One region of the Pontibacillus salicampi genome, then DNA from elsewhere that is predicted to be linked to it. Evidence: riboswitches for the same ligand, from Rfam matches in the RefSeq annotation. Region 1 holds a riboswitch; each other region holds the start of a gene.
The links. Region 1 has a riboswitch for cyclic di-GMP ahead of ACFFGV_RS01800 (anti-repressor SinI family protein). Riboswitches for the same ligand answer to the same signal wherever they lie in the genome.
Positions count from the first base shown of each region.

Region 2: it holds a riboswitch for cyclic di-GMP, as region 1 does, so the genes downstream of both, ACFFGV_RS18300 (hypothetical protein) here and ACFFGV_RS01800 (anti-repressor SinI family protein) in region 1, are expected to answer to the same signal.
Region 3: it holds a riboswitch for cyclic di-GMP, as region 1 does, so the genes downstream of both, ACFFGV_RS17955 (sensor domain-containing diguanylate cyclase) here and ACFFGV_RS01800 (anti-repressor SinI family protein) in region 1, are expected to answer to the same signal.

Region 1 covers NZ_JBHLTP010000003.1:65,784-75,975, reverse strand. Annotated here, with positions in the region: gene ACFFGV_RS01825 (SDR family oxidoreductase) at 1-77, opposite strand, end outside; gene ACFFGV_RS01820 (purine-cytosine permease family protein) at 144-1,493, shown strand; gene ACFFGV_RS01815 (hypothetical protein) at 1,515-1,673, opposite strand; gene ACFFGV_RS01810 (universal stress protein) at 1,792-2,238, shown strand; gene ACFFGV_RS01805 (helix-turn-helix domain-containing protein) at 2,303-2,656, opposite strand; gene ACFFGV_RS01800 (anti-repressor SinI family protein) at 2,735-2,893, opposite strand; cyclic di-GMP riboswitch class I at 2,919-3,006, opposite strand; gene ACFFGV_RS01795 (MogA/MoaB family molybdenum cofactor biosynthesis protein) at 3,320-3,817, opposite strand; gene ACFFGV_RS01790 (EcsC family protein) at 3,817-4,644, opposite strand; gene ACFFGV_RS01785 (acetate kinase) at 4,781-5,977, opposite strand; gene ACFFGV_RS01780 (class I SAM-dependent methyltransferase) at 6,106-7,089, opposite strand; gene tpx (thiol peroxidase) at 7,236-7,736, opposite strand; gene ytfJ (GerW family sporulation protein) at 7,846-8,361, opposite strand; gene ACFFGV_RS01765 (DUF2953 domain-containing protein) at 8,383-9,033, opposite strand; gene ACFFGV_RS01760 (NAD kinase) at 9,368-10,171, shown strand.
Region 2 covers NZ_JBHLTP010000013.1:576,357-586,548, reverse strand. Annotated here, with positions in the region: gene ACFFGV_RS18315 (endonuclease MutS2) at 1-920, opposite strand, end outside; gene ACFFGV_RS18310 (YdcF family protein) at 1,322-1,903, opposite strand; gene ACFFGV_RS18305 (YjiH family protein) at 2,095-3,477, shown strand; cyclic di-GMP riboswitch class I at 3,696-3,783, shown strand; gene ACFFGV_RS18300 (hypothetical protein) at 3,973-4,485, shown strand; gene ACFFGV_RS18295 (NUDIX hydrolase) at 4,693-5,310, opposite strand; gene ACFFGV_RS18290 (hypothetical protein) at 5,734-5,976, shown strand; gene ACFFGV_RS18285 (alpha/beta hydrolase) at 6,018-6,758, opposite strand; gene ACFFGV_RS18280 (AI-2E family transporter) at 7,534-8,619, opposite strand; gene ACFFGV_RS18275 (GNAT family N-acetyltransferase) at 10,058-10,192, opposite strand, start outside.
Region 3 covers NZ_JBHLTP010000013.1:509,789-519,980, forward strand. Annotated here, with positions in the region: gene ACFFGV_RS17950 (acyl-CoA dehydrogenase family protein) at 1-432, shown strand, start outside; gene ACFFGV_RS17955 (sensor domain-containing diguanylate cyclase) at 609-1,547, opposite strand; cyclic di-GMP riboswitch class I at 1,653-1,737, opposite strand; gene ACFFGV_RS17960 (ATP phosphoribosyltransferase regulatory subunit) at 2,136-3,317, shown strand; gene hisG (ATP phosphoribosyltransferase) at 3,310-3,936, shown strand; gene hisD (histidinol dehydrogenase) at 3,957-5,231, shown strand; gene hisB (imidazoleglycerol-phosphate dehydratase HisB) at 5,228-5,821, shown strand; gene hisH (imidazole glycerol phosphate synthase subunit HisH) at 5,823-6,467, shown strand; gene hisA (1-(5-phosphoribosyl)-5-[(5-phosphoribosylamino)methylideneamino]imidazole-4-carboxamide isomerase) at 6,464-7,198, shown strand; gene hisF (imidazole glycerol phosphate synthase subunit HisF) at 7,198-7,956, shown strand; gene hisIE (bifunctional phosphoribosyl-AMP cyclohydrolase/phosphoribosyl-ATP diphosphatase HisIE) at 7,953-8,582, shown strand; gene ACFFGV_RS18000 (tetratricopeptide repeat protein) at 8,673-9,680, shown strand; gene trxB (thioredoxin-disulfide reductase) at 9,776-10,192, shown strand, end outside.

The DNA.
Region 1 (10,192 bases):
TATCCAGCTTCTATAAACTGTTCTGCTACTTTTCTCCCCAATCCCTTTGAGCCTGCTGTTATTAAGGCATGTCGCATCAAACTTTCCTCCTTACTAATTTACAATACTTCCATTATTTATGTACAATGAGGTGAGCTGAAGGAGTGAGTCAAATAAGTACATCAGAGCGAGCTATCCAATCAAAAGTCATAGAGACCATGGGATTAGAGGCAGTACCTTTCTCCTTGAGAACTACACCGTGGTACAGATATATGTTTATTCAGATTGCTATCTCTGCCAACGCTGGAAACTTTCTTATCCCTGCCCTTGCTGTATTAGAAGGTGGACTCTCGTTCACTTCTGCTATTGCAGCTACAAGTGTTGGCGCTATTATTGCATTTATATTCGTTTCCTATTTATCCTTACCTGGCGGGAGATATGGACTCCCTTCTCAGTATGCCATTCGAACGATGCTTGGCGGGAAAGGTGCACGATTTCTCGCCTCCCCTATTCGCAGTCTTACGTCCTTATACTGGTTTAGTGTCCAGACCATAGGAGGGACCTATGTCATTCAACAACTTATTGTAAGGTTAACAGGTACAGAGTATCCATTTTTAATGCTCTCTATCCCTATATCCCTCATCATGATATTACTGGCTATCATCGGTTTTGAAGCAGTAAAAAGAGCCACTACGTATTTCCTTCCTCTCTTATTAGCCGGGGAAGGGACAATGCTATATATCTACTTTACTACATCAGAAAGCAATCATTCATTATTTACGCTTACACCAGAAGGAGGACACGGTTCCTTTTCCGCTATGGCCTTTTACGCAAGTCTTGCCTTTGTTCAATATATTTCTGGTGTAAGTGCATCAGCAGATATGACAAGATATGCAAAGTCTCCTCGTCAAGGGGCCATTGGATTAATGCTTGGGAATAGCTTCGGTTTTATGCTGACGGCGATTCTTGGCAGCGGCTCTGCTTATTTATTCGGGGAATTAAATCCTTACGTTTCTGCCTCCGAGCATACTAGCATACCTATTTTTATTGCTATTATTACAGCGACAGCTATCCTATCAATGCTATCCATCAATATGAGTAATGCCTATACAGGAGGATACAGTCTGTTAAATACGTTCCCCTCCCTTACCAGGCTGCAGAGCGCTCTCCTATTCGGTATATTTGGAATATCGTTCAGCTCTGTTCCGGCATTAGTAAATGAGGCAGAGCAATTTATCTCGGGCTTGGGAGGGCTGATAATACCTATCTCAGCTGTAATAGTTATTGATTTCTTATATGTTAAGCGTAGCAGCATTTCAAATAGTGATTTACTCTCCATAAATGAAAACAACCGGATAAGTATTCTCCCCCTCATCTCCATTGGTCTCGGGACTATTTGTTATTTTGCTTTGCCCGTCGCCATATCACCAGGATTTATCACCTTTGTCCTTGTAAGTATTTTGTATGGTTTGCTTGCAAAAGCCAAATGTAAAAGCTCATCTTCCTTCGTTTAGGAGGAGGATGAGCTTTTCCTTTTACTTCATTCGTTCTTGACGAGAACCTTTTTTATCGGATTGTTTAGGTGGGTCAAATTCTTCTATTACACCACTTTGATAACTTTCTGAAAGCTGCTCAGACGTCATTTTTTCCCCGTCCGGATCAAATTGTAAGCCAAGTTTATTTTTTTCGCCCATTTTGGTGACACCTCCTTGTGATAGTATGTCACAAAACCTTCTGATTCTTCGTCACACCTTTTTCCATTTACCACCTTCCCCATGTTATAATAGAAAAAAGTGAAGGGAGAGAACCCATATGCCATTTGAATATAAACGAATTGTTGTCGCTATAGATGGTTCCGAGGCATCTGAACATGCTTTTGAGAAGGCTGTGGAGATTGCAAAACGAAATGATGCTACGTTATTTGTGTCTCATGTTGTGGATACAAGAGCTTTTGCAACAGTGGAGGCTTACGATCGTACCTTAGCAGAGCGTGCGGATAAATATGCAGCAGAATTACTGGCAAGGTACGAGAGAAAGGCTAAAGAAGCGGGCTTGCAACACATTCAGGTGGATATTGACTATGGATCTCCTAAAGTAAAAATCGCAAAAGAAGTCGCCCCAAAGTTCGAAGCCGACCTAATTATCTGTGGAGCAACAGGGTTAAATGCAGTGGAGAGGTTCTTTATAGGAAGTGTTTCTGAGCATATAACCCGGTATGCCAATTGTGATGTATTAGTCATTCGGCCAGATAAAGAATAGAAGCAAATAAAGAGAGAGCATCAATGGATGCTCTCTCCTTATTTGCTTCCTATATGATGTTTGTTCAGTTATCATTGGATTTATTGTTTTGGTCCTGGTTCAATTTCCATTTGTTAAATTCAAGAAATTCTTTAAATTGATCTTTCGTCACCCCTGAATGTTGAGCTTCTTTCACCAAATCAACCCAGTCCCGATCTAGATTTTCATCGTACTCATGAGGGTTATTACTATGTAGCAATTGTTCAAGAGGCACATTTAATACCTTAGAAATCTTCTCGAGAAATTGAATGGACGGGTTCTGTTGTAAATTTCGTTCAATGGAACTTAAATAAGACTTGGCCACGCCTGCTTTTTCTGCTAGTTCAGATAAGGATAACTTTTTTTCTTGCCTCATAGCTTTAATCTTTTCACCTATCATGGCACTTCACCTACTTCCTGAAATGAAGTATACCACATTTCGTTAATAGGTTTCATTCCATTTTTCAAACAATTCGTTTTAAAGAATATTATATCGATTCATTGCCTGTTTATTGTTCCCCGCCGCCTTCAAAAAAATGGATACTTCTTCTTTACTCAACCCCATTTCTTTGGCTTGCTTCATCAATTCAAGCCATTCTTGATCAAGTTCATACGTCTTAGTATTCATATCGCTCATATGGCCTCCTCCAAACCTGATTATTTCAGGTAGCCCAGCCGTCATGGTACCCTCTGTACGGTAGACCTGTGACTTTGCGACCCAGCCTTTCAGCTAGTATGCCTTTTTCTGAAGGACTTGTATGGAATTACTATACAGAACTTGTCTTAAAAATGATGTTGGAATTTGTCAGGAACATTAATTTTTGGAAAATTTTTTAAATGCCATAAAAAACTGTTATTAAATTAACTATATTATATACTGTTTCATAAAGTTAAGATAGTTTTATTAATACTTCTCCAAGCTCCAAATATTATCTTTGGTTATTAATTATTCAATATTACTGTCGATATAAAGAAGGGAAATTCAATTAACGGCAGCAAGGTTAGGTTGAAAAAGAAAAATGCTTCAATAAAGATTGCAGAGTACTAGAAGGCACACGTAGTGTTATTTTCTTACTTCTGTTACACAATGGTAAAGCTCTGGAAGGATAAGACGCTTCATAGCGAGAGTAACAGCTCCACTTGAGCCTGGTGCAGAGAAAATAACCGTCTCCGCTCTAACGCCAGCAATTGCCCTGGATAACATAGCTTTTGAGCCGATATCTTCCGTAAAGCTAAGCATGCGAAATAATTCTCCAAAACCGACCATTTCCTTCTCCAGCAACCTTCCTACCGTTTCAATCGTTACATCTCTCTTGGCTATACCAGTACCACCGCTTGTAATGATGACATCTATATGTTTATTCTGACAGCCTGCTAATACACTCTCTTCAATGGCTGCCTCTTCATCCTTTACAAGCTCGTAAGCAACAACATTATGGCCAGCACCCTCTACATATTCCTTTACAATCCTTCCGCTTTTATCGGTTTGCTCTGTACGTGTATCTGAAATAGTGATCACTTTACAATTTAGACCCACTCCATCTTTACTATCTATAGACATTATTCCCATTCTCCTTGCTCTAGTAAGTAACGATATTGATAAAACCTTAATGCAAACTCCGTAACCTGTCTCGTCAACTGATAATTGAGGGTAGCTCCTACAACCATGCTCACAATCGGAAGACCTTGAATCATTTTCTTTCTAAACATTAGAATGAACATGGACTTCATGCTTTGCTTCAATGGCTGTTCAAGCCATGTCTCATCTGTTAACGCATCCTCTCCTGCATATATAAAGGGAGAGGAGTAATGATTCAGCTCTTCTTTGAGTTGATCCCAAGCCCCTTTTTGTAATCTCTTTGGGAGGGTAGCAGCATGAAATATCTTAAGAGAAAGCATCATTTCATAGGGGTGATTTACTTCATAACCGAATGTAAGGCCTATTAACTGTACAGCTCGTAGATTTAAAATAATCATCATAGGAAAGTCCACTCCGAGCAGAAGATACCCTCCCGTGCCAGTTAATCCCCCTTGTGCAAAAGAGTACATCTTGCCTTTCGCAATATGTTGATACGCTAAATAGGTAAGCTGGTCAATGGATAATTCCTTCATATCCTCCAAATGTTCCACATCAGGCACAAAAATACGACCACTGGTGAGAATTCGTTCTCGCGCTTCATTTTGAAACGCAGTCCCTTGTATGTAGGAATGTGTATGGAATAACCATTGGTCCATGCGGTGGAAAAACGTTTTTTTATTCTTTCCCTTCATACTAGCAAATGCTTTTTGCATCCATTGTTCGTACAGCATCTCAAAGTCATTTGCCCTATAGTCCTTCCATTGATCTTCCCAATGCTTTATATCCTCCCACACTTTTTGCTCACTCACCTATAAACGCCCCCTAGTTCTTAGAGTATATATTTATTGTAGCTTATTTTCTTAGGTATGCGAACATGCGCAGCAAGGAATAAAAGATAAAACAAAAAAGCTGCCTACGTTATTATGCGCAAGCAGCTTTGTGTATCTATTTATTTTCTTCAATTAAACGAACCGTATCACGAGCAATCATAACTTCTTCGTTTGTTGGAATAACCATTACTTTTACTGGAGAATGCGGATAGCTGATAAATGCTTCTTCTCCACGGGTTTGGTTAAGAGCTGGATCCCAATATACACCCATAAACTCTAGACCTTTTAATATTCTAGCACGAATAGCATCGCTATTTTCGCCAATACCAGCAGTGAATACAATAGCATCCAATCCATGCATGCGGGCAGCATAGGAACCGATATATTTGTGAATGCGAGAGGCGAATACTTCAAGAGCTAGCTCAGAACGCTCATCCCCCGCTTCTGCTTTATCCTTAATATCACGAAGGTCACTGGAGAAACCTGAGATAGCAAGCATTCCACTTTCCTTATTTAAAACGTGAAGCACTTCTTCAGCTGATTTGCCAGTCTTCTCCATAATAAATGGAATTAACGCTGGGTCAATGTTACCTGAACGAGTTCCCATCGTAACACCTGCTAGAGGTGTAAAGCCCATGGATGTATCGACGGATTTTCCCCCTTCAATAGCTGCAATACTCGCTCCATTTCCAAGGTGACAGGAAAGAACCCGTAGCTGTTCAATCGGACGATTTAGCATTTCAGCAGCACGTTGGGACACATATTTATGGGAAGTTCCATGGAAGCCATACTTACGAATTCCATATTCCTCATAATATTCATAAGGAAGGCTGTAAAGATATGATTGCTCCGGCATGGATTGGTGGAAAGCCGTATCAAATACAACAACAGCCGGTACATTAGGCAAAATTTGTTGAAACGCACGAATGCCTGTAAGGTTAGCCGGATTATGAAGCGGAGCTAGGTCGGATACTTCTTCTATTTCCTTAATAACATCTTCTGTTACTAACGCAGAATCACTGAAGCGCTCTCCTCCATGTACTACTCTATGACCAATACCTTCTATTTCATCTAACGACTGAACAGCACCAGTACTAGTAAGTTTATCGACTAGAATTTCTACTGCGCGTTCGTGATTTGGAATATCTGTTACTGTTTTGTCTTTCTCGCCATTTATTTCAATTGTAAATACAGCGTCTTCTAAGCCAATTCGTTCTACTAATCCTTTAGTTACCACTTCTTCATTTGGCATTTCAATTAGCTGGAATTTCAAGGAAGAACTACCTGCATTAATTGCTAACGTTTTGCTCACTATTCTTCATCCCCTTATACTAGGTTCAAGTTTACCACTATCCATTTAAACACCCGTTATGAACCTTTTCAAGTCGCTTGTGAAATTGGCAACGCTTTCCGTCCAAAATCTTTATTTTCTCACAATTCTTACCCTCTATATTCTTTAAACCAAGCGTTGATTTTCTCAAGCATTTCATTCATTGCTTCAGCATCCGAGAAGGCGGGCAGCTTCGCTAATAATGCTTCCGTTGGCGCCTTGGTATGCGTACCTTTCTTCTGAAGAATTAGCACACTCTTTCCAAATTGCTCCTTCTTAAACATGGAATCCGGAAGCTGAAGTACACCTACGACGTGCACATGCTGCTGGAAATAATCGTGAAGCAGTTCAGATTGATCACTTTCAAATAAGAAGTTTGGTACTAAATATACACCAAAACCGCCTTCCTTCAGATAATTAATGCTTTGTTCCATCAACAAGTGGTGGGCAAAGGTATGGCCAGAAGGTGCTTTCATAGTAAATTTACTGGCTTGTACATCGTCAGGATAATACCCTACTGGAAGGTCCGCAACCACACTATCTACCGGCTCTAATAAGAATGGCTGTAAGCTATCCTGGTGAAAGAATTCCACGGATGTATGCTGCAAATCAGCATTCATTAAGGCTAGCTGTAATAGCGATTGATCTACATCACTACCATAGGCTTCCACATTTTTATCCAATTGATTAATAACTGCTGTTATTAAATTTCCGCTTCCTACAACAGGGTCAAATAACCGCAGCTCAGATAGGTCTGAGAGAAGCTTCTCCAAAATATATCCCATAAAAATAGCAACAGAGTCAGGTGTAATCATATGCTGCTGCTGAGTGTAGCCTTTCATCCCTTTTAATGTAGCAAGCTGAACAGCTTTACGTACCTCTTCCTTATTGTATTCCTCCAAGTTAATTACCGACAATTTATCATTCATGTACGCACGTAAATTATCACTATATTCCTCAGGAATTTGCTGCTCAAATAAAACACGCGCCGCCATCGGCAATAAATCTATATAAGGGTGGTCGTGTTCCTCCCCAATCTTCTCAGACACTTCATCTATCCAATTATATAATTGCTCTGTCATGGATTCTGTCAATTCATTAACCTCCTATCCTGTCTTTAACCTTCCCTATTCTAGCAAAAGATGATAGGTAGAATAAAGCAGAATACAATTTTTATTCCGTTTCACATTCAATTCTATCTCACAAGAAAGCCCGGCACGAGTGCCGGGCTTAGGTTAGCTTATTTTGCTTCTTGAGCTGCTTGAAGTGCTGCCTCATAATTCGGATGATCTGTTGCTTCGGGAACATATTCAGCATATACCACTTCATCTTCGCTATTCACAACAAATACGGCACGAGTTAACAAGCGCATTTCTTTAATAAGCACACCAAATGCTTCACCAAAATAAGCATCACGGTGGTCCGATAATGTGTCTACGTTCTCAATACCATTAGCTCCACACCAGCGCTTTTGTGCAAATGGAAGATCCATACTTACAGTAAGTACTTTTACGTTATCTAGCTTATCTGCTTCTTCATTAAATTTACGTGTTTGTGCATCACAAACTCCTGTGTCAAGAGATGGGACTACACTAATAAGCTTCACATTGCCTTTATAATCATCTAATGAAACCTCTGATAAGTCATTTGCAAGAACTGTAAATGCAGGAGCCTTTTCTCCAACCTTTACTTCGTCTCCTACTAGAGTTACTGGGTTGTTTTTAAATGTTACGTTTGCCACGATAATTCCTCCCTCATGATTATCATTCATTAGATTGTGCAGTTCCTATCAAAAACTGCCTCCATTTCTAATTATGAAGGCAGTTTTCCTATATGTCTAATCATATCCATTACCAGGAGTAATTTTGGTTCCCATTTCCTTCTCCGCCACTAGAGGAGGAGCGACCATTTTGGTGCTGGTCCGATTGATGTTTCTTACCAAGAGCTTCTTGAATCTTCTCCACAGCTTGAGGAGCAAGATCCAGTAAACGCTCATAGAGATGGGTATGCTCATCAAGATGAATCATCTTTACACCTGAAGTTTTATTCACAATTAGAAATGCGATAGGAGTAATTGAGACTCCACCCCCACTACCTCCACCAAATGGAAGCTCGCTTTCGCTCTGATTTCCTTGACCGTTGCTACCATTGTTTGATCGGCCTTGGTTCTGTCCATGTTTTTGCTGGTCCATGTAAAATTCACTACCACCTGCTGCAAAGCCGAATCCTACTTTCGAAACAGTAATGATTAAAGTACTGCCGTCTGGTGTTTCCACTGGATCACCAATTATGGTATTTACATCAATCATATCTTTCAAATTTTCCATTGCCGTGGTCATAAGACCTTGGATAGGATGTTCTGACATGATTATTCCTCCTTTAAGTAACTACGCCGTTTTTCTTCTCCACTTAGGTACCTTCCCGCGTGTGTACCGGACGATTTGAAATACTGCGAAAATAGCTTGCCCAAAACGAAACGAAATCATACACTCTAGTCTTGTATAGGAATGCGTTTGCTGAAAAAAAGGAGTCACCTTCATATCCGGTCTCGTTTTCAGCTGCATAAAATGAGAAAGCACTCCAACTACAGAGCCCTTAGCAGCCCAAATCGCCCCACATACCATTCCTGTAGTGCTGGCAGATGGTAATCCTACCTGCGTCTCCCATTGGAAGGAATGAATAGAGACTTTTCGTAGAAACCTTCTTATAATACGGTGCATCCCTACTACTCGTTGTAGAGCAGACTGAAACTCCTTTATACGATGCAGTATTTCTTTAGGGGTATAATTTTTACTTTCCTCTCCCTTATTCTGATTGCCCACTTCTGTCTTCTCTTCCGTTTTAATCGACATATCCTCTTTATCAAATGCAACTAATGGAATTTCTTTTTTTATTTTTACAAAATGAAGAAAGCGGAGCTCAAGCCTTACAAAATCCTTATCATCCTTATGTAGATAAAGTAACGATAAACGCAATTTAGACAGGATGATGATACAAAGATTTAAAATTAGAAATAAAATAATGCCAATCATCCACATACGTCACCCTCCTCACCTTCACAGTGTAAGCCAGTCTGCTACAGTTTAAACCTAAATCGTTATTTTAACGGGACTGCTAACGACTATTTGGAGGAGAATGATATGGTTATCGGGGAAAACGTAATTGTGAAAAAATATATAGAACAGGTTCGTTACGTTTATCGACGGAAAAGCACTCCATCCCTGCCTATATTTCCCCACTTTAAGACGAGACATTAAAGCTCAATACAGAACAAGCAATTACGTTTGCCAACCGATCACCTTAGCAGGAGTTCTATGAAATCGATTTCTTTTTTGGTATGATAAATGCAAATGATTCGTTGGAGGGATACATATGGCAGAAAGAAAGAATCTATACTTTTTTTACAAAAAAGATAAAGAATTACAGGAGAAACTTAATCCATTATTTGATTTAGCAGTAGAAAATGGCTTTCATATTGTCGATTCTGCTGAAGACGCAAACATTATTGTGAGCGTGGGTGGGGACGGAATGTTTTTACAGGCCGTAAGACAGACAGGCTTCCGTCAGGATTGTCTATACACTGGTATTAAGCATGCTGGTGCTGATGCCGGATTATATTGTGATTTCAATATGGAACACTTTAATGAGATGGTAGAATCGATGAAATATGAAGAGCTTGAGGTAAGAAGGTTCCCTGTTATTGAAGCTAATGTAAACAACAGCTCCTCCTTCTACTGCTTAAATGAAGTAAGCATTCGCTCTAGTTTAATTAAAACTATTAGCTTGCATGTATATATCGATGATTTGCATTTTGAGAGTTTTCGAGGAGACGGACTGATTGTAGCAACGCCTACTGGAAGTACTGCTTATAATAAATCCATCAGTGGTGCCGTTGTAGATCCTAAAATCCCTTGTTTTCAAGTATCAGAACTAGCTTCTTTAAATAATAATCGCTTTAGAACATTGGGCTCTTCCTTTATCCTTGGCGGAGAAAGAAAGCTTGTTCTTCAGATGGAGCAGGATGGTAATGATTACCCCATCATTGGAGTAGACAATGAAGCATTACCTATCCGCAACATGACGGATATAACAATTACGCTGAGTGACAGGATAGTAAAGACGATTAAGCTCAAGAATAACTCCTATTGGGAACGGGTAAAAAGAACTTTTCTATAAAATCAGATTAAAAAAGGACGA
Region 2 (10,192 bases), on a different contig from region 1:
ATAGGATGACGAGCATTTTTCAGCTGGATAGTATAGGTGTCATTTACCTCAGCTGGATGAGCGTTAATGGATTTACTGTAATGGGCTTTAGCAAAAATCACATCGTACTGATGCATGGTTTCCATAGCAACATATAGCTCGTGCTCTTTCTCTAACACCATGCTCGTTAAATAATATAGAATTTGCTCTACTTCCCGCTCTTCTGCTATACGAAGTAATTGCAGCTCCTCCTGCATATTTGTTATCTCTTCTGGTTCAATAAATACGGTAGCACCTGAAGCGGAGGAGTCAATTACCGTTCCTTTCATTTTATTTCGATAGGAAGCTTTCACAGGAATGACGAAGCGTCCATTTTTTTCAGCCACAACTCTCTCTTGCACAAATGCAGAGAGCTTCTTGGATTTGGAGAGTGTATTCATCCGCTCTTTCATCTTTGTGAGCAATTGTTGAGTTTGCTTGCGCAGCCTCTGAAGTTCCTTCGATGCATAATCATCTACTCTGCCGTGCCGAAAACAGCTTTGGATTTCTGCTTCTAAGTCACTTAAATCGGCGATGGAATCCACATAGGTCGAAATAGTCGGCGCCGCATATCCTTTATCTCTCATAAATCGCTTTAGCTTTCCGCAGTGATCCAGAAACGCAGTCAGCTTTTCAAATTGATCCGCACGGATGAACATACCTTTTTTTGCCTGTTCCAAAGTATCCGTGACAGTGTCCAGACTATGAATAGGAACACTAGAGCTGATGGATAGTATCCGCTCCGCTTCTTGAACCTCTTCCAGCATCCGTTCAATTTGCCTTCTATGCACAGTAGGGCGGAGATTCTGAATCGTGTCTATCCCTTTGTTCGTTTTTGCAAATCGAGCTACCTCATTTAATATCCATTCACACTGTAATGCTTGATATGCATGTATATTCAACGGAAATCCTCCTTAAAATTGTATAAAAAAAGCTGCAATGAACAACGTCATTACAGCATGAAACACGACATTTGAATCTTAATCGCTACATCGCTTTCTATCTCCTCTACAGAGGATTAGAAAACAAAAAAAAAGCCATGACAATTACGTCACAGCCTTCTTATCTAACGATGAAAGAAGTGTTTTGCTATGATTGATTGTTCTTAACTACTCAAAAAAGTGTATAACAAACTACACTTGCATGTAAGCAAGCTTTTTTCACTTTCTTGAGACCGTATATAGTTACGGGTTAGTTAAGAACAACAACCTTCATAAAACATACTCCTTATAAGTAAAGTCGATTAATTTCATTTGTCGTATTTCTACTAAATAGTATATGCAATTCCTTTAGAGCTGTCAACTTATCGAAAGAGAGCGCTAGCTTGATATCCTACATAGAAAGCCCATTCCCGTATAAAAAACGGCAGCTTGGTTTCGAGGCTTTGATACGCTGATGTCTCGGTAGGAGAAGCAATCGCATCCATTTCTAATTCCCTCGCCATCGCTACAGCACGCTTAGTATGGAAGGGATCACTAACAATCGTGTATTCATTAAAGGTATCATCTGTTCCAATTCCTTTGGCATTCTCTAAGTTTTGTTCTGTTATTTTAGAAGCTGTCTCTATATAAATATCTTCAGCCGGTACCCCATTTTCTATAGCGTATCTTTGAGCTACTTCTGCTTCTGCGTATGCAGCCCCATCCCCCTTTCCTCCAGTAAAGATTAACGAGTCCACATAGCCGTCTTCGTACAATTTTATGCCGTGCTTTATACGTTCCTCGAATACTGGAGAAGGGTCATCATAGTATGCTGCTGCACCTAATACGATTGCTGCATCTGTCTTTTCTGGCGGGTAAGGTTTAGAAAAATTCCACATCGAGTATCCAGTATAGGCTACATAGATGAAAATGGTTAAAAATAGTAATATAAATATCTTCTTCATTGTATACACCAACTCCACCTCCTACTCTATCATGTCCATTATCCCTGTACAACGAGAATGCTATAGGATTATATATAGAGGGACAGCCCATTTTGAAATATCTAAAAATATTAAGAATAGTATTGAATAAATACAAATAATAATGTATATTTATCAATAACTTTTTATATTTATTCAAAGGAGGGCTCGTAATGAAGCAAGAAACCATCTACTCATCCTTAACGAAAGACCAACCACAATCTATGAAAAATAAAGGAATTTGGAAATTCCTCCTCCCGTCTCTATTAGGAATACTATTATTTCTTGTACCGATCCCTTTCCAAGGTAAAATTACTATTGGCGTTGGGATTTTTGCAGAATACATTCAAGGGTTATTTACCGCCCAAATACCCTATGTTATGACAGCTCTAATTACACTATCCTTTTTGTTCGCTATCCTGAAACAGGTAATGAATCCACATTGGATGCAAAACACCATAGCTGAGCAATTATTCGGCATCACCCCCTTCTGGACTGGCCTTCGTCTGGTAGGAGCAATATTTGCGATTGCAACACTTTTTCAATTAGGACCATCCTGGGTATATGCTGAAAGCACTGGCGGAACAGTACTTTTCACGCTCATCCCCGTATTAACAACCTGGTTCCTGTTCGCAGCACTACTTATGCCTTTCCTAATGGAATTTGGTCTAATGGAGTTCATTGGTACCTTATTAAGAAAAGTAATGAAGCCGCTCTTCTCTCTCCCAGGTCGTTCCTCCATTGATGCGACCGCTTCCTGGATGGGAGCAGGACCTGTCGGTGTTTTAATTACTACCCAGCAATATGAAACGGGCTATTATAATAAACGAGAAGCATCTGTTATTGCGACCAACTTCTCCATTAATTCTATTGCCTTTAGCTTAGTTGTTATCAGTTTCATAGGATTAGAGCACTTATTTGTACCTTTCTACTTTTCTATCACGATTGCTGTCATTATTGCAGCTATTATCATGCCAAGAATACCTCCCTTATCTAATAAGAAGAATACGTATTATGCACCGGTAGGCAAGCAAATTTCTGAAGATGTGCCTGAAGGGAGCTCCGTTCTTCAACACGGGAAAGAGCTAGCTTTAGAAAAAGCACAATCCGTGAAGAGCTTTAGAGGTGTATTAAAGAAAGGATTTATCAATGTATTGGACATATGGTTCGGTCTATTACCCATTGTTATGGCATTAGGGACAATAGCGCTTATCCTTGCAGAATTCACTCCCATCTTCACCTGGCTGTCTTACCCTATCGTGCCTGTATTAGAATGGATGAGAATTCCGGAAGCAGAAGCAGCAGCACCAGCTATGATTGTTGGGTTTGCAGATATGTTCCTCCCTGCCGTCATCGGCAAAAGTATAGAAAGTGAGCTTACTAGATTTATTATTGCTGGGGTTTCCATTACTCAGCTGATATACATGTCTGAAATAGGAGTACTCCTGCTTAAATCCAAAATACCGATTTCTTTCTGGGAGCTAGGTGTTATTTTCGTACAAAGAACGATTATCACACTGCCAATTATTACGGTTTTAGCCCACCTACTACTGTGATACCTTAATGAACATTTAGACCTAATTATTTAGCACTATAAAACGACAAAAAAGGACATTGAAGCGTTACCATAGGAATTTAGACTCTCATTAGGAGCGCTGAGTAATATTACAATAAGACTACAAACATATTAAAAAACTGGAAATAATATTTGGTTTTTCCATCAAGTATGATATATTATGGAGGTGTGAAGAACTTTACTATTTTCCAATTGAATATAGTTTGTGGGCAAACTTATCGAAAGGTAAGGACGCAAAGCTTCGGGCCTAACGCATGTCAAGTGCTATGGTAGTCGAGCTGCGATTATACATTTAACATTTATGCTATGTTAGAAATGATTCATTGCCCCACCTGTGTCGAGGTGGGGTTTTTTCTTTTCATATTAAATGTCGTTTTATGCCGAATTCTGTAAATTTAAGCAGCCGACCCATAACTTCCCAACATGACAGGGCACATAAAACGCAAGACATACTAATAATTAAAGGAAGATTACAATGAATCTGGAAAAACTAATGAAGGAAAATGCTACATTCTCCAAAAAATCTGTGACCAGCATAGAACTTGTAAACCTTATTCAAAAGCGGCTTTTATATGTAAATGAGCATTACATTTGGTATAGCTTAAACGACTTGGGGAAAATGCAAGAACTATATTTGCGGACCCTCCCCTATTTATTATTCCTAGGTTATAAACATAAAATGCAGCCGTGGACGGTTAAAAGCCCGCTTCTGAATAGCTTTGAGAAGGATATTAGCGAGGAGATTTATAAGCTGAATGTAGAGGTTTCCACCTTTCCTTACGTAGAGAGACAGCAAAAAGCCTTCGAAACAATTATAAACCAATATTGCATGCTGGGATTAAACTTAGGGCTTACCCCTAAACATATTCAGAACATGTATTTACAAGAAAAACACCGGCTTTGTGAGCCTTTTGAAACGGATATGATGACTAGCTATATCCAAAAGACATACATAGAACAGTCTATAAAGGAAGAGATGCTCGTCTAGTTACTATACAGAAGAACTAATATAAATTGGTAAAATAGTGGCAGGAAATGAATGACTTTCCTATAGACGAAAGGATGAGTCTCCTAAATCTACGGAGCCCATCCCCTTCGTTACTTTACCGGTATTCCCACTATTGCTGCTATACAGCTCATACGAACCTATTGGTATAGAGTCATTGCTATACAAATGCAGCAAAAATACCTCTATTTACTGATGCAAGTATTCTTTTGCCTGTTCTGCAACATACAAATAATAATGAGATCCGTGGGGAACGAAATGGGATTTGCTCACTTGCCATGTGACAGCTGCTCTGGTTCTATCTAATCGTTCTGTATAGCCTTGCACTACAATCCTTTGCTTGTCCCCTCTCCACAGGGCAATAAAATCGTGCAAATCCGCCTTAACAATAGCTGCTACTTCTTCCTGCTGGAGCTGGAAAGATTGTATATTCCCTGCTAGCTTATATAAAAAGATGTTTGCCAGTTCGTTATCCTTCATGCTTCCTATCGTTATACCATCCTTGTACACCCCACAAGAATACAATTGAGAATAGTGTACCGTTACCCCTAGCTCCTCTTCTAATTCCCTCACCCCATCTTCCATCGTTTCACCAGCGGTAAGATGCCCAGCAGCTGAAATATCTAGTAAATCTGGAAATTCCTTTTTTGTGTGGCTTCTCTTCTGCAGCACTATATATGGATTTTCCTCCATCCCTACAATCCAGCATTGAAAGGTTTCATGCCAATATCCTTTTGTATGAACTTCTTCTCTGCTGGCTGTCCCTATTTTTTCATAATCTTTGTTGAAAACATTCAATATTTCCATCTAATCCCCCTAGCGTGTTCATAACTACCTCTATTGTACCTTTCATATTTCATTTTGGAAAAGATGACGGAGATTTATCATAACCCAAGTTGTTACTGTCTAGAAAATTTCCGAGACATTATCATGACTTGCCAGCAAACCAATAGTGCATGTCTGTAATCCGACGTTATGGTCTGAACCCATAAGGCCACCTTTTCGTTCTCTAAAGCAGACGTCGTTGCTATTAATGAACCAAAGGGACAATGAAGTCATTCAGACTAAGACATAACAATACCTTTCCGCTGGATAGAACTACATGTGAATTAATTATGACGAAAGGAACTGGTGGTTGGAAATAATCGTTAGAGCATATCCATTTTCAAACCTTTTCTGTTAGACTAAAGGTAAATACGAGTTCAGAAGGATAAGAGGGAGGCATTGACCATGTATCCATTTCTATATGGCGCTATCATTTTAGTCAGTGTGTTAGCCTTAGTCGGTACGTTATATGTGGGGAAGATTGTAAACCATACATCGAAGGTATATGAACAAGAGGAAGATCATGGGGAAAAATCATTAACATATAAATCCAACCCGAAGCATAATTCCAGTTTTCAGCTCCTCACTATTATTTACCTCATCACGTTTGTTATTACCGTTATCCTAATCGCTATCTTCATCCTATAGTAAAATGGCACAACCGAACGTAATAGGTTGTGCCATTTCCGTTATCTGAAATTATTTATCCACTCGCTTAACAGGGTGACCGTCCTCTGTACTTGTTCTGTTCTCTCGATATCCGCCTGTTCATCGCCGTCTTGGGGACCATAAGAACCAAACTGCGCATGATTTGCGCCTTGCATTTTTTCGTACCTAGCGTCATCAGGAAGAAAGGCCTTTCCTTCCCGAAAATTCCTCATATTCAAAATCCCATCCTTGTCTCCACTAATAGACAGCACCGGCATAGAGGATTTAGAAAGATCACCACCTTCTTCTGCATAGGCGGCTAGCAAAAACAAACCGTCAATTCCATCCTGTTCAGCAGCATAACGCGCCGCCATGGAACCACCTAAAGAATGGCCACCCATAATAAGCGTTTCGTTAGTGTCTTGCTCTTGTATTTCCAAGGCTCTATCTATTCCTAATACAGCTAAATGGAGCGGCATCTTTACGATATAAGTACGATATCCTGATTCTGCTAGTCTTGAAGCAAATGGCGCGTAGCTTTCAGGCTCTACCAGTCCTCCTGGATAAAAAATAATACTAGTCTGCGTGGAACGATTCGGCTCAAATAGAATCCACTTATCCTGATCCGCAACCGTAACAGATGCTGTTGATGTTAATTGTTGCTTAGCATAATCAGAAGCTTCATATGGCTGCAAATAAATATACCCTGCAATTCCAGAGGCAGCCAGGAGCGTTGATACAATAAGGAGAACCCATCTCCACCACAGCCTTTTCTGGCTCATCCGTCTCATTCCCTCGTGTTATACTTTCTTTCTATATTATTATAGCGAATAAGTTCAGTGCATGTAACATCACGTTTATTCCGCTTAATGGGGAGATGGTGGAAGACTCGGATTCGAGATGGTTTGGAAGGAGTATAGAAAGAGCAGTTGATTGGGCTGGAATCACTCCGCTTTCCTACGGACGAACGGCTGAGCCTCCTCAGTCGGCAAAGAACGCCGCCTTCCGGGGTCTCTGCTCATTCGTTTTTCCGCGGGAGTCTCCGTGATTCCAGCCCAATCAACCCATAAAAGGAACTTTTTTTCTCTAGCTTCTAGAACCACTCATATAGGCTCAGAATGAAAAGGGCAAGAAATGGAATCAAGAAAGTTGAGAAGTCCGTTTCTCTCAATACGGCAAAGGTATGGACTGGAAAATGGATGAGCCTATACCCCGCAGAAAGCGTCTTTTGCTGTCCGAGGAGGCTCAGCCGCAAGTAAGGAAGTTTACCTAAGAGCGCTACATCCTGTAGCAACGGTGAACGACCCCACATCGTGTGGGGCCGCAGGAAAGCGGAGCTATTTCCGACCACTCAACTCGCCTTTCAGAACAGGAATATCAACATAAGCTATTGGATGGACGATTTGAAATAAGCTCCCTTTCCACTTAAGGATTAGGAGCTTTTAAGTTTGCACTGATTCAGTTGGTAATCTTTATATCTCATCCAATGAACACTCCTACTAGCCGTTTCCTTACTCAAAGAAAATTTGAAAAAAGAGGGGGATGAGCTGGATTTGATTAGTTCTCCTTTAGAGGAGTTCTTCCCTTTTTTCGAAGAACAATATCAATAGCATGTACTACTACTATTTTAATGATTGTATAAAATGGTATAGCAATGAGCATTCCGACAAATCCATAAAGAGCCGCTGCCACAATTAGTAACAAAATAATCGTCAATGGGTGAATGTTAAGCCTTTTACCAAATACAACTGGCGCCACTAAATTTCCTTCTAACTGCTGTACAATAACTAAGGAAACAAGTACATAAATGGCCAGAGCAGGGCTTTGGGTTAAGGAGACGACAAGCGCTGGTATGACACCAATAATTGGACCAAAAAATGGGACCACTGCGGTCAGGGTAACAAAAATACCAAGTATTAAGGCATAATCTATCCCAATGATTAGATATGCTATATACATCAGCACCCCATCAACTATAGCTACAGTGATTTGCCCATAAATATAAGATGATAACGTATCATCTATTTTATGTAAGACAAGGGAGATTTCCTCTTTCCACTTAGGAGGGATAGCCTTCATGAGGAATGGGACAAAGCGAGCATCATCCTTCAGAAAATAAAAAAGCACGAAGGGTACTACCACAAGAACGGTAGTAGCTCCTGTTACAGTCGAGATGATTTCAGTCATATTGTCGCCTAGCATTTGCATTAAATTACTAGAAAAGCTAGCCGTCTTTTGCTGGATACTTTCTACAGAAAGCATTCCAAGATCATTTTCTTCCACTTTCTGTTTGGCCTTCTCTCCCATCTCTTTTAAATCCTCAGGAAGAGTGCTTGAAATATCCTCCACCTGCTTCTGGATACTCGCAGCAAAAAGGAGGTACAGCGCGTAAAGTATACCGCCGATAAATGAAAAAACGAATAGAATAGAGACAGATTTAGGTAGAAACGAGATACGTGTCAGCCATTTAACAATAGGCTGCAACACATAATATAGAAAACCAGCTAAAAGAATGGGATAAAATAAGGTTTTCACGATAATAAACACTGGATGCAGTAAATCCATTGCCAGCAAAAAATATAATGTTATAAGTAATAAAATGATACCCGTAACATATTTGAAGAAAGGGTGGTTCAGCCACATATCATTAAACTCCTTTATTAGGTTATAACTCTTTTCCATTCCACTTATAAAACCATTTGTAACCCATCTTTTATAGGTTATCCCATTTTTCAGCGTACTTTATGTATTTGGCATTTATTCCATGTATGAAATGGCATTATATTTTTTAAATATAAAAAGACTTTAACTATTATCATCAATGTATAAAATGATGCATATTTAAGGTCTTTTTGTTCGCGAAGTTTGTTAAAGTAAAGCACCCGTTTGTGGAAGACTCAGTTTCGAGACTTCTGTTGAGTGGATGGGGGCTGCGAGGAATAGCTCGAAATCACTTTCAGAATAAGGTGCATTCTATACCTATAGGAACTGTAACACAAAGCTTCCATTGTATGGATAGAGCTCATAACCGCTCGTAATAGAGCTCTTTCTTGCTATAGGTAGTGATGGTGGAAGATACACCTTCCTGGTATAGGGGTTCGTTTCTCACATAATCGAAGGGGTGGTTGGGAAGCTGCGAGACTCCCGTGGGAATGGATTGGCTGGCGAGACCCCGCAGAGCTTTAGCTCGAGGAGGCTTGCCGTCATCCCCGCAGGAAAGCGAGCGGCTTCCCAACCACCCCTTACTCTCAAACCAGCAACGAACCCCGAAAAGTCTCGAAACGGAGTCTTCCAGAAATCTGCCCTTTACTTAAAGACTCAGTTTCAAGATAATTGCCAAACATTGAATGATAATACACGTTAATGCACTTTATAACACGTTTATTTATACACTTTGTCTAATAATCATGTTGCCAAAACCTACAAAGTATAAATGCCATATACACTTTATGCTAGACATCGTCCTTTTAACTCACCCCCATTCCTCGACAGAATTTCTGTTTTTATACTGTAAATCCCCCTCTATCCATGCTTTTTCAGCAGCTTTCTAAAGATACTTACAACATGTGTACGACCCAGGTGAGAATATTGTAGATTTTTTTGTTGTTTAATTTAGAGAAAATGACGGTATAAACAACTATAAGGGACAGACATATTCCATTGGAAGGGAGGGAGTTATATCGTGAAGATTAAAGTAGCAAGCTGGAACATGCTAACTCCGCAGGACAAGCTTTTTATTTTGAAGGCCGTCAGTCAACGCTCACAGTTGGTCAGAAGTGCATAAGCCCCCATTCTTTGTCATTGTTTCAGCTTTGTTTTCTATTTTCTTCACACCTTTGAGATAGACCTACAGGATATTCATAAATCAAATACTTAGTCATTACAGTAAAGGAGGAGGGATTGGATATTTACTTCTATAAGAATGGTATTATACTGATTGGAACGAAGGTATTAAACTGTTTTTCCAAGTCTAATCCGCCGATTACATGAGAATTCCATGCTATAGAGCACTTCTTCTATCAAGGTCACTTCATATCCTTTGTTCCAGCATCACTATCCATCCCCATATAGTGAACTACCTTCACTCTGCTCCTATCCGAAATATAAACTGTTGTTTGTTATCTATATGTAATTGCTGCTCTTTTTTCATTCCAATTCGTTTTGCTACGTTTATTGAGGGGGTATTCCTTATATCGATAATAGAAATCACCTCTGC
Region 3 (10,192 bases), on a different contig from region 1:
GTATTGACCGTATGGGAGGGGACGGCAAATATACTAGGGCTCGAGGTATTAAAGCTAATAAGAAACTTTCAAGTTGATCACATCTTTCTCCGGAGGATGCATTCTAGTGTACATGATTTGTCTAAAGCATTTCCGAAAGAAACGACTCTTCTCAAAGAAAAGCTGAAGCAATTAGAAGAGGATCTGAATAAAGTGAAACAATTAGATGAAGAGCAGCAGACGTTTTATGCAAAAGCAGTGGCGGATAAGATGTGCGCTATGTTTGAAAGTGTGGTGGCGTTAGAAGATGCGAACAAAGGAGGGGACCGAAAATACGCCGTTGCGAAAGTATTCCTGCACAACACATGGAAGCAGGAGGATTTCGACGGGGAGCTATTGACTCTCCGATATTTCGAGCAAATTGTAGAACGGAAAATTCATTCTCCTATTTAATAGAAAGGCTATGCAGCTGCATAGCCTTTCTATTAGTAGCTCTATGAATGCTTGTTATTGTCACATTGAATCATAATTGTTGAGAATGTGATATGAAACAATGGTGGTTTTCCACTTCTTGTCTCCCCATGACACGAATCTATCTCCCTTTACTATTTGTTTCCAATAGATTCATGTTATACATGCATTCTTTTCTTCTTTTTATCCTTGTACATATGGTGGTCGGCATCGATATATAATTGGTCCATTTTGTTTCGGGAAGAAAGGCTATAAGCGTAGCCTACTGATATTTCTAAACCGGTTCTAGCTGTGGAGACGGCAGACTTAATACTTGTAACGATTTGCTCTATCTCATTTTCTGTCAGATTAGTAGCCAGCAGCGCAAACTCATCGCCACCAATGCGACAGACCTTTATATGAGGCTTTGCATAATTGTGTAGCAGGGAGGCAGCTTCTTGAATAAGCTGATCTCCTTTTTTGTGCCCCTCTGTGTCGTTTACATATTTGAGGTTATCAAGGTCGCAAAGTATGATGGCCGCGCTTTGGTCGGAATCTTCACTTTGCTTCATCTGGGATTCGAAATAGTCTCGATTATGAACACCTGTCAGACTATCGTGTGTAATTTGGTATTCTAGTCGATGCTGGAGTATTACTTTGTCGTGAATGTTACGAATCACACCTTGAATTGCAACAAAGCTCCCCTTCTCATATATAGGGGTTGCATGCTCCTCAAACCAGATGTATTCTCCTTCTTCATTACGCCAGCGTTGAAGAATTGGTTGACTATAATCTAAATCCCCGCGCAATTTTTGTTGGATAATGGGCATATCATCAGGGTGAGTTAATTCAAGTATTGACAAAGGGTCCTCCATAGATTTTTGATGTACATCTGGCCCTAGTACATCATCGATAGAAGGACTTAGATACATATAGGAGAAATCAGGTTCTACCTTACAATAATAAAGGATGTCCTTGGCATTCTCGATTAAATGAAAGATTCGGTCTTCCTGATCTTGCTTCTCCTGGAGCTTCCGCCTTATCTTTACAGTGTACATAACCTTATACCCCATACCACCTAGCATACATCCAATGATTAACCACACCATCATTTTCATCGTGCCACCCTCTTATATCATTTCCCTGCCTGTGACCTATCATTTTATATACACAAAAAAACAGACCATTCGAAACCGATAGGTCTGTTCGGAACAAACGCTCATACCGGCAGCCCGACTGCCATAGGGTTACTCCGTTAGGCTCGTAGCTTTGCGTCCTTATCTTTCAATAAGTTTGCCATTATCGTGTTATGCTGCAGATTTATTATAATGGAACTAGTTCTAAATACCAATGCGTTCGACATAAAAAGTCAAAAAATATAGTCTTATATACCTATACCCTTTCTTTAAGATGTATAATCCTAAACGGTACAACAATTGCCATTTAGAAAGGGTTGGGTAAACTTCATGTAGTTACAGCGATTTAGATTTCCTAATGAGGGAATATAAAGAAATGGATTCCTCACATTATGTAAGCTGCCCTTGTGTAAGGAAGGTTTCCTAGTTTCCGTATAGAAAGAGTAGGACGATGTTGGAATAAGAAGGATATCCGTTGACGATGTATCTTTAATTTGGTAGCATATTAGCAAGTTAAAGGATTGCGAATTGTTAATACGATTAATTTGAATAAGAGAGGTGCAATGTATCGTGGCAAATCGACTTATGTTCGAAAAACCATTAGGCATGCGGGATACGCTGCCTTTTTTCTATAATCAGACACGTCAGGCAAGACAGGCTCTTTCCGAAACGATAGAATCATGGGGGTACCAGTTCCTGGATACACCTATGGTGGAGTATCTGGACACGGTTGGAGAAGCAAGTGCTATTGATGAAACTCAGTTATTTAAATTGTTGGATCGCCAAGGACATACGTTGGTGTTACGCCCCGATTTAACAGCACCAATTGCCAGAGTAGCAGCATCTCAATTAAAGGAAAAAGGGTATCCACTCCGTTTGAGCTATGATGGGCCTGTGTTTCGGGCTCAGCAAATAGAAGGTGGCAAGCCTGCTCAATTTGAACAGGTCGGGGTGGAATACATAGGAGAGAACTCTGTGTATGCCGACGCTGAGGTCATTGCTCTACAGGTGGAGACATTAAAATCGGCAGGATTGGAAAACTTCCAATTGACTGTCGGGCATATTGGTTATGTGAAAGGCTTACTTAAAGAAATCTTTCAAGAAGATACGGAGACTTCAGAACGATTTCTTCGTTACTTGTTCCGCAAGAACTACGTCGGCTATCGTAAAGAGCTGGAACAGGTAAACCTGTCCGATAAGGATAAAAATCGTTTACACCAATTACTTTCCATGCGTGGTCAAGAGAATGTGCTGGAATCAGCAGAAGAAATTACGACAAATGGTGCGTGTCATGAAGCAATTGGAGAATTAAGACAGCTGCTTCATTTACTGGAAACGTACGGGGTTAGTAAGTATATTTCCTTTGACCTGAACTTGATCAGCCATATGCACTATTATACCGGTATTCTGTTTGAAGGCTATGCGCCTCATCTCGGCTCTCTTCTATGCAACGGCGGCCGATATGATCAACTGCTGCCGTCTTTTCAATCAGAGGCTTCAGCTACTGGCTTTGCTATTCGTCTCGATCGTTTAGTAGAAGCGCTATCTGCTACAGAGGACCAGGAAGAATATATTTTAGTTTTATACGATAGCGACACATTCGCAAAGGGATTAAAGGAAGCTCAATCCGCCCGAAGCGAAGGTGCAAAGGTCGTACTTCAGAAAAAGGACCAGCTAGAAAACAGAGAGCAAATTGGAGAACGTTTTACGAATGTAATCGATGTATGTGCGGGAGGTGCCTCTCATGAATGAATGGCTGACGATAGCGATGCCTAAAGGGAGAATATTTGAAGAAGCGGCGGAACTATTGAAGAAGATAGGTTATGATTTTACAAATGTAGAAGATTCAAGGAAACTAATATTAGAATTTCCCGAATACAAAGTTCGGCTTATGCTGGCCAAACCGATGGATGTTGTGACCTATGTAGAGTACGGTGCTGCCGATTGCGGTATTGCAGGGAAGGATGTGCTGCTGGAACAGGATAGAGATGTCTATGAAGTACTCGATTTACACATCAGCCCGTGCTATTTAGCTGTAGCAGGCTTACCGGATAAACCGCTTAGCAAAATAGCACCGAAGATTGCCACTAAGTATCCTCGAGTTGCATCGGAGTATTTTCGCGAGCAGGGAGAGCAGATTGAAATCATTCCCTTGAACGGCTCGATCGAGTTAGCTCCGCTTATCGGTCTTACGGATCGCATTGTAGATATAGTCTCATCTGGCAGGACATTGAAGGAAAATGGACTTGTAGAATATGAGAAAATTACCGATATCACCTCACGTTTCATTGTAAATCCGGTAAGCTACCGAATTAAAAGCCAGCGACTTGATGCCATTATTGAAGATTTGAGTAAGCAAGTTGCGATCTAACTATAAGGAGGTCTCTTGTCATGAAAATACTCACGCCGAATGAGCTCGCTTCCATCGAACGAAGTGTGGATAGTGGTACAAAGGAGCAGCAGCAAATCGTGCAATCGATTATTGCTGATGTGAGGGAAAGAGGAGATGAGGCATTACTCGAATACACGAAGCAGCTAGATGGTGCCTCATTACAGCAATTACGAGTGACACAAGAGGAGTTTGTGGAAGCTCGGCAAAGCATGCAGCAATATGACATAGATATTTTACAAGAAGCAGCTCTTAACATTCGTCGCTTCCATGAAAAACAACAACGTCCCTCCTGGTTTGATACTCAAAAAGATGGGACCATGCTCGGTCAAAAGGTAACGCCATTAAGCGCGGTGGGAGTGTACGTTCCTGGTGGTACAGCAGCATATCCTTCCTCTGTATTTATGAACGTTCTTCCTGCTGTTGTAGCTGGTGTAGAACGTATCGTAATGGTCTCTCCAGCTTCTAAAGAAGGTACACTCCCTGCTGAAGTACTAGTAGCAGCAGAAATCGCAGGAGTAGAAGAAATATATAAATTAGGCGGAGCTCAGGCTGTCGCTGGTTTGGCTTATGGTACGGAAAGCGTTCCCGCTGTTGATAAAATCGTCGGACCAGGTAATGTATTTGTAGCACTTGCCAAGCGTGCGGTATATGGGGATGTTGATATTGACATGGTAGCTGGGCCAAGCGAGATCGTAGTGCTGGCTGATGATACGGCAAGAGCTTCCGATGTAGCGGCTGATTTGCTATCTCAGGCAGAGCATGACGAGCGTTCCTCCAGCATTCTCGTTACTACTTCTCTACAAGTTGCTAATAAGGTAAGAGAAGAAGTCGATAAACAGCTGGAAACTCTCCCAAGAAGGGCTATCGCTGCAAAAAGTGTGGAAGACTATGGCGGCATCATCCTTTGTAATAGTATGGAAAGTGCAATAGATGTGGTTAACTCTATCGCTCCTGAACATTTGGAGGTCATGGTGGAGGAGCCAATGAGTTTAGTTGGCAGCATTAAGCATGCAGGTGCCATTTTCCTCGGAAGATATAGCGCTGAGCCGGTTGGAGACTATTTTGCCGGGCCTAATCATGTACTGCCGACGAGTGGTACAGCGCGATTTTCCAGCCCTCTCAATGTAGATGATTTTGTGAAAAAGTCCAGTGTAATCTATTATAGCAAGCAAGCTTTGGAAACGAATGGCGACAAAATTGCTCGATTTGCTCGCTTAGAGGGCTTAGAAGGTCATGCTAGAGCAATAGAACAGCGAAAGGACGATTCCCAATGAAGGACAGCCGTACCAGTAATAAAGAACGCAAAACAGGTGAAACGAGCATTGCACTTCAATTAGATGTCGATGGCAGCGGCAGTGCAAGCATTGATACACAAGTACCCTTCATGACACACATGCTCGAATTGTTTACAAAACACGGGTTTTTCGATCTATCCATTAAAGGGGAGGGAGACGTAGAGGTAGACGATCATCACCTTACAGAGGATATAGGAATTGTACTGGGACAAGCGTTGCGCGAAGCGGTTGGGGATAAACAAGGTATTCGTCGCTACGGTTCTGCTACTATCCCTATGGATGAAACGCTCGTTACCGTAGCAGTCGACTTGAGTGATCGGCCACACCTGGAATGGAAAGCAGAGCTCCCGGCAGCGAAGGTAGGGACGTTCGATACGGAGAATGTCCATGAATTTTTCTGGAAGCTGGCACTAGAGGCAAGAATGAATTTACATATTGTGGTTCACCACGGGTGTAATACTCATCACATTATTGAAGGGATGTTTAAGGCAACAGCTCGTGCCTTGGACGAAGCAACATCTATAGACCCTCGCATCCAAGGGATTATGTCAACGAAAGGAAGTCTGTAGCATGATTGGGATTATTGATTATGGCATGGGAAATCTGTTCAGTGTATCTAAGGCACTGGAACGGTTGGGCGTTCCTTATACACTATCTCATTCCCCTCAAGAATTAGAGAAGTGTCAAGGGCTTATCCTTCCAGGTGTTGGGGCATTTCCAGATGCAATGAAGGCACTGAACAAAACTGGAATGAAGCAATATATCCTAAATAAGGTAGAGGAAGGTATTCCTTTACTAGGTATATGTCTAGGCATGCAGCTTCTCTTTGATGAAAGTGAAGAGAATGGTACAACGGAAGGGTTGCAGCTGCTCCCAGGCCGGGTTGTTCGATTCGCAGGTAAAGATGCTGCTGGTCATGCATACAAAATTCCACATATGGGGTGGAATGAGCTGCAGCATCTTCAGCCAGAAGCGAAGCTATTGTCCAAAATGGATGGCGGGTATGTCTATTTTGTCCATTCCTATTATGTAGACACACCGGATAAGCATGTAGTGCTAGCAAGCGCTCAGTATGAAACAGAGGTTCCGGCGGTTGTAGGGAAGGGAAATGTGTACGGTGCGCAATTCCATCCTGAAAAAAGCAGTACAACTGGCATGAAGATTCTTGAGAATTTCTGCAATGTAGTTCGTGATCAGGAAGGAGTGGAAAGATGAGTACCTTTACGATATATCCAGCTATTGATATGAAGGAAGGGAAGTGTGTCCGTCTGCTACAGGGGGACTTTGATAAGGAGACTGTATATGGTGACTCCCCTTTTGAAGTGGCAAAGGAATTTGTCGCAAACGGTGCAGAATGGATTCACATGGTAGATTTAGATGGTGCCCGAGATGGGAACCGTGCTAATGCAGAGCATGTAGTAAGAGTGGCGAAAGAGCTAGATGTAAAGGTGCAGATGGGAGGCGGGATTCGTAGTCGCTCGGACGTAGAATATTATCTGGAGCGAGGAGTGGACCGTGTCATCATTGGTAGTTTAGCCATCGCTGATCCTGAGCTGACCAAGGAGCTTGTAGCACATTATGGAGAGCGAATCGCTATTGGATTGGACGCAAGGGATGGATTTGCTGCTACAGAAGGCTGGCTGAACAAATCGGACAAAAAGGCTACTGAGGTAGGAAAGTATTTCGCTGATGCTGGAGTAGAAACATTTGTGTACACAGACATTGCTAAAGATGGAATGATGAATGGTCCGAATACGGAGTCTATCGTAGAGATGGCAGAGATTACTGGAAAGAATGTAATTGCTTCCGGCGGGGTATCAAAGCTCAGTGATTTACAAGATTTAAAACAGTATGCTGACCGTAATGTAGCGGGAGCCATCGTTGGCAAAGCTATTTATACGAAGGAGATTCGCTTACAGGAAGCCATTCAAGAGGTGAGTCAGTAATGCTTACAAAGCGGATTATTCCTTGTTTGGATGTAAAAGACGGCCGAGTGGTGAAAGGGATTCAATTTTTAGAGCTCCGAGATGCTGGCGACCCTGTGGAGTTAGCAACCATTTATGATGAACAAGGTGCAGATGAACTTGTATTCTTAGACATCTCTGCTACACACGAAGGTCGAAAAACGATGATAGAAGTCGTTCGGGAGGTTGCTGCCACATTAGCTATTCCTTTCACAGTAGGTGGGGGAATCGGATCTCTTGAGGACATGAGAGCTATTCTGCGAGCAGGAGCTGACAAAGTTTCTTTAAACTCTGCTGCTGTGCGTCAACCGGAGCTCATCACAGAAGGGGCACGTTATTTTGGGTCTCAATGTATGGTGGTTGCCATCGATGCGAAATATGACCATGACCTTGGATCCTGGCGTGTGTACACACATGGTGGTCGAAAAAGTACAGAGCTCGAGGTATTAAAATGGGCTAGACAGGTAGAAGAGCTTGGGGCAGGTGAATTACTGCTGACTAGTATGGACAAGGACGGAGAAAAAACTGGATTTGATTTAGCATTACTGCAAGCAGTGCAGCAAGTAGTCAGCATACCTGTTATCGCTTCAGGTGGTGCTGGAGATGCCAGTCATTTTGTGGATGCATTTCAGGATGCAGAGGCGGACGCAGCTTTAGCGGCCTCTATTTTTCATTATAAGGAAACATCTGTAGCTAACGTAAAGGACATATTGAGACAGAACGGGGTGCATGTACGATGAATATGGAAGAAATTCAATTTGATGAGCAGGGGCTGGTTCCAGCTATCATCCAGGACGCAGTAAGTAAGGAAGTTCTGACCCTTGCTTATATGAATAAAGAAGCGGTCACGAAATCCTTAGAGTTGGGAGAAACAGTACTATATAGTCGCTCCCGCCAGGAGCTGTGGCACAAAGGGGCTACTTCTGGGAATACACAAACCATTAGAACCATGAAATATGATTGCGATCAGGACGCTGTTCTCGTACAAGTAGTACCCAATGGACCAGCTTGCCATAAGGGAGATTACAGCTGCTTTTCTACTACATTTTACGGTAAGGATATAGAAGCAAAAGAACACCGTTATCGTATTTTAGATGAATTACAGGAAACACTTGCTGAACGAAAGGCTACCCTGCCGCAAGATTCGTACACGTCAGATATGTTCCAAAATGGTGTGGACCGTATCGCCAAGAAAGTAACAGAAGAAGCAGGGGAGGTTATTATCGCTGCTAAAAACAATGACCATGAGGAATTAACGTGGGAAACAGCTGACCTTCTTTTTCATACCATGCTATTACTGACAGAGAGAGGACTTCCGTTAGACAACGTGCTGCATGCACTCGAGGAACGTCATCGTAAAAAGTAAAAGAGAGTTTGGATAAAGCCGTAACATGGTGTATAATGCCCTGTGGATATATATTTTTTGAAACGGAGCGGTTCAAAGAGGAGGACCTATATGCAGAACTCCACGAAAAGTTCACGGGGAGCTATGCATCCAAACGTAATTCCTTTCACACCAGAAGGGGATTTTTACTTTTCACAAGGGGTGCGAGCTTTTCAACGGAGAGAATTTGAAAAGGCTATTAAATGGCTGACGAGAGCAATAGAATTTTCTCCAAAGCAGCCTCTATACCAATGTCAGCTATCTGTCGTTCATACAGAAACAGGGAATTATCATTCCGCTAACCAAGTACTGATGAATGTATTGGCAGAGTTTGGACATGAGTATGTAGACTGTTATTATTTGATTGCAAACAATTATGCTCATTTAGGGCTCTTTCACGATGCGAAGAAATATGCCAGGGACTATTTACAAAAGGCTCCAGAGGGCGATTTTAAAGATGAAGCACAAGAGCTGTTAAATATGGTAGATATAGAGGATGAAGATGAGGAAGAGTTTTGGGAGGAAGAGGACGAACTGATGCGCTATCAGGAATCTGCGTTCTATTACATGGAACGGCAGGAATGGCAAGAAGCACTTCCACTTCTCGAGGAGATGAGTCGTTTATTTCCAGATTATGTATCAGCCAAGCACGATTATGCTACAGCGTTGTTCTTTTCTGGCGAACGCTTAGAAGCGATAGAACTGGAGGAACAATGGAAGAAGGAACACCCATCTTCCTTACACTCAGTATGTAACCTTGCTATTTTCTATCATCATGCCGGCAAAAAAGAAAAGGCTGCGGAGCACATACATGCATTGGAAAATGTGTATCCTATAAACGAACAGCAGCAGCTGAAGGTGGCGGTCACATTAGCACAAGTTGGCTGTTATACCTCGGCACATGAGCGTTTTATTGGTTTACCAAAGGCAAGGTTAAAAGGGCACTTATCTTATTATAAATGGTTTAGTATTACTGCCTATCATATGGGTGAACCCTCTCGTGCCCTTCGTTTATGGGAGGAAGGCTGTCTAAGGCATCCGAGCTTGTCCGAGCAAGGTGGACCATGGCAGGATTCATAATACCTGTGTGAGCATTTCAATAGACGTAAAATGTATGATTTTATACGATTAACACATAGACAAAACAGCAAGAAATGAAAAAGGGGTTGAGGGTAGTGACAGAGGATCGTATTTATGACGTAATCATTGCAGGCGCAGGCCCAGCTGGTATGACAGCAGCCGTGTATGCGTCACGTGCTAATTTAGACACACTTATGATTGAACGAGGAATTCCAGGTGGACAAATGGCAAACACAGAAGATGTGGAAAACTATCCAGGATATGAGCATATTCTTGGACCGGATCTTTCCAACAAGATGTTTGACCATGCAAAGAAATTTGGAGCAGAGTATGCTTATGGTGACATTAAAGAGGTTATTGACGGTAAGGAATATAAAACCGTTAAAGCAGGAAACAAAGAATTTAAAGCCCGTTCCATTATAATTGGAACAGGTGCTAAATATAAAGAGCTTGGCGTACCAGGCGAGAAAGAACTAGGCGGCCGTGGGGTTTCCTACTGTGCGGTTTGTGAT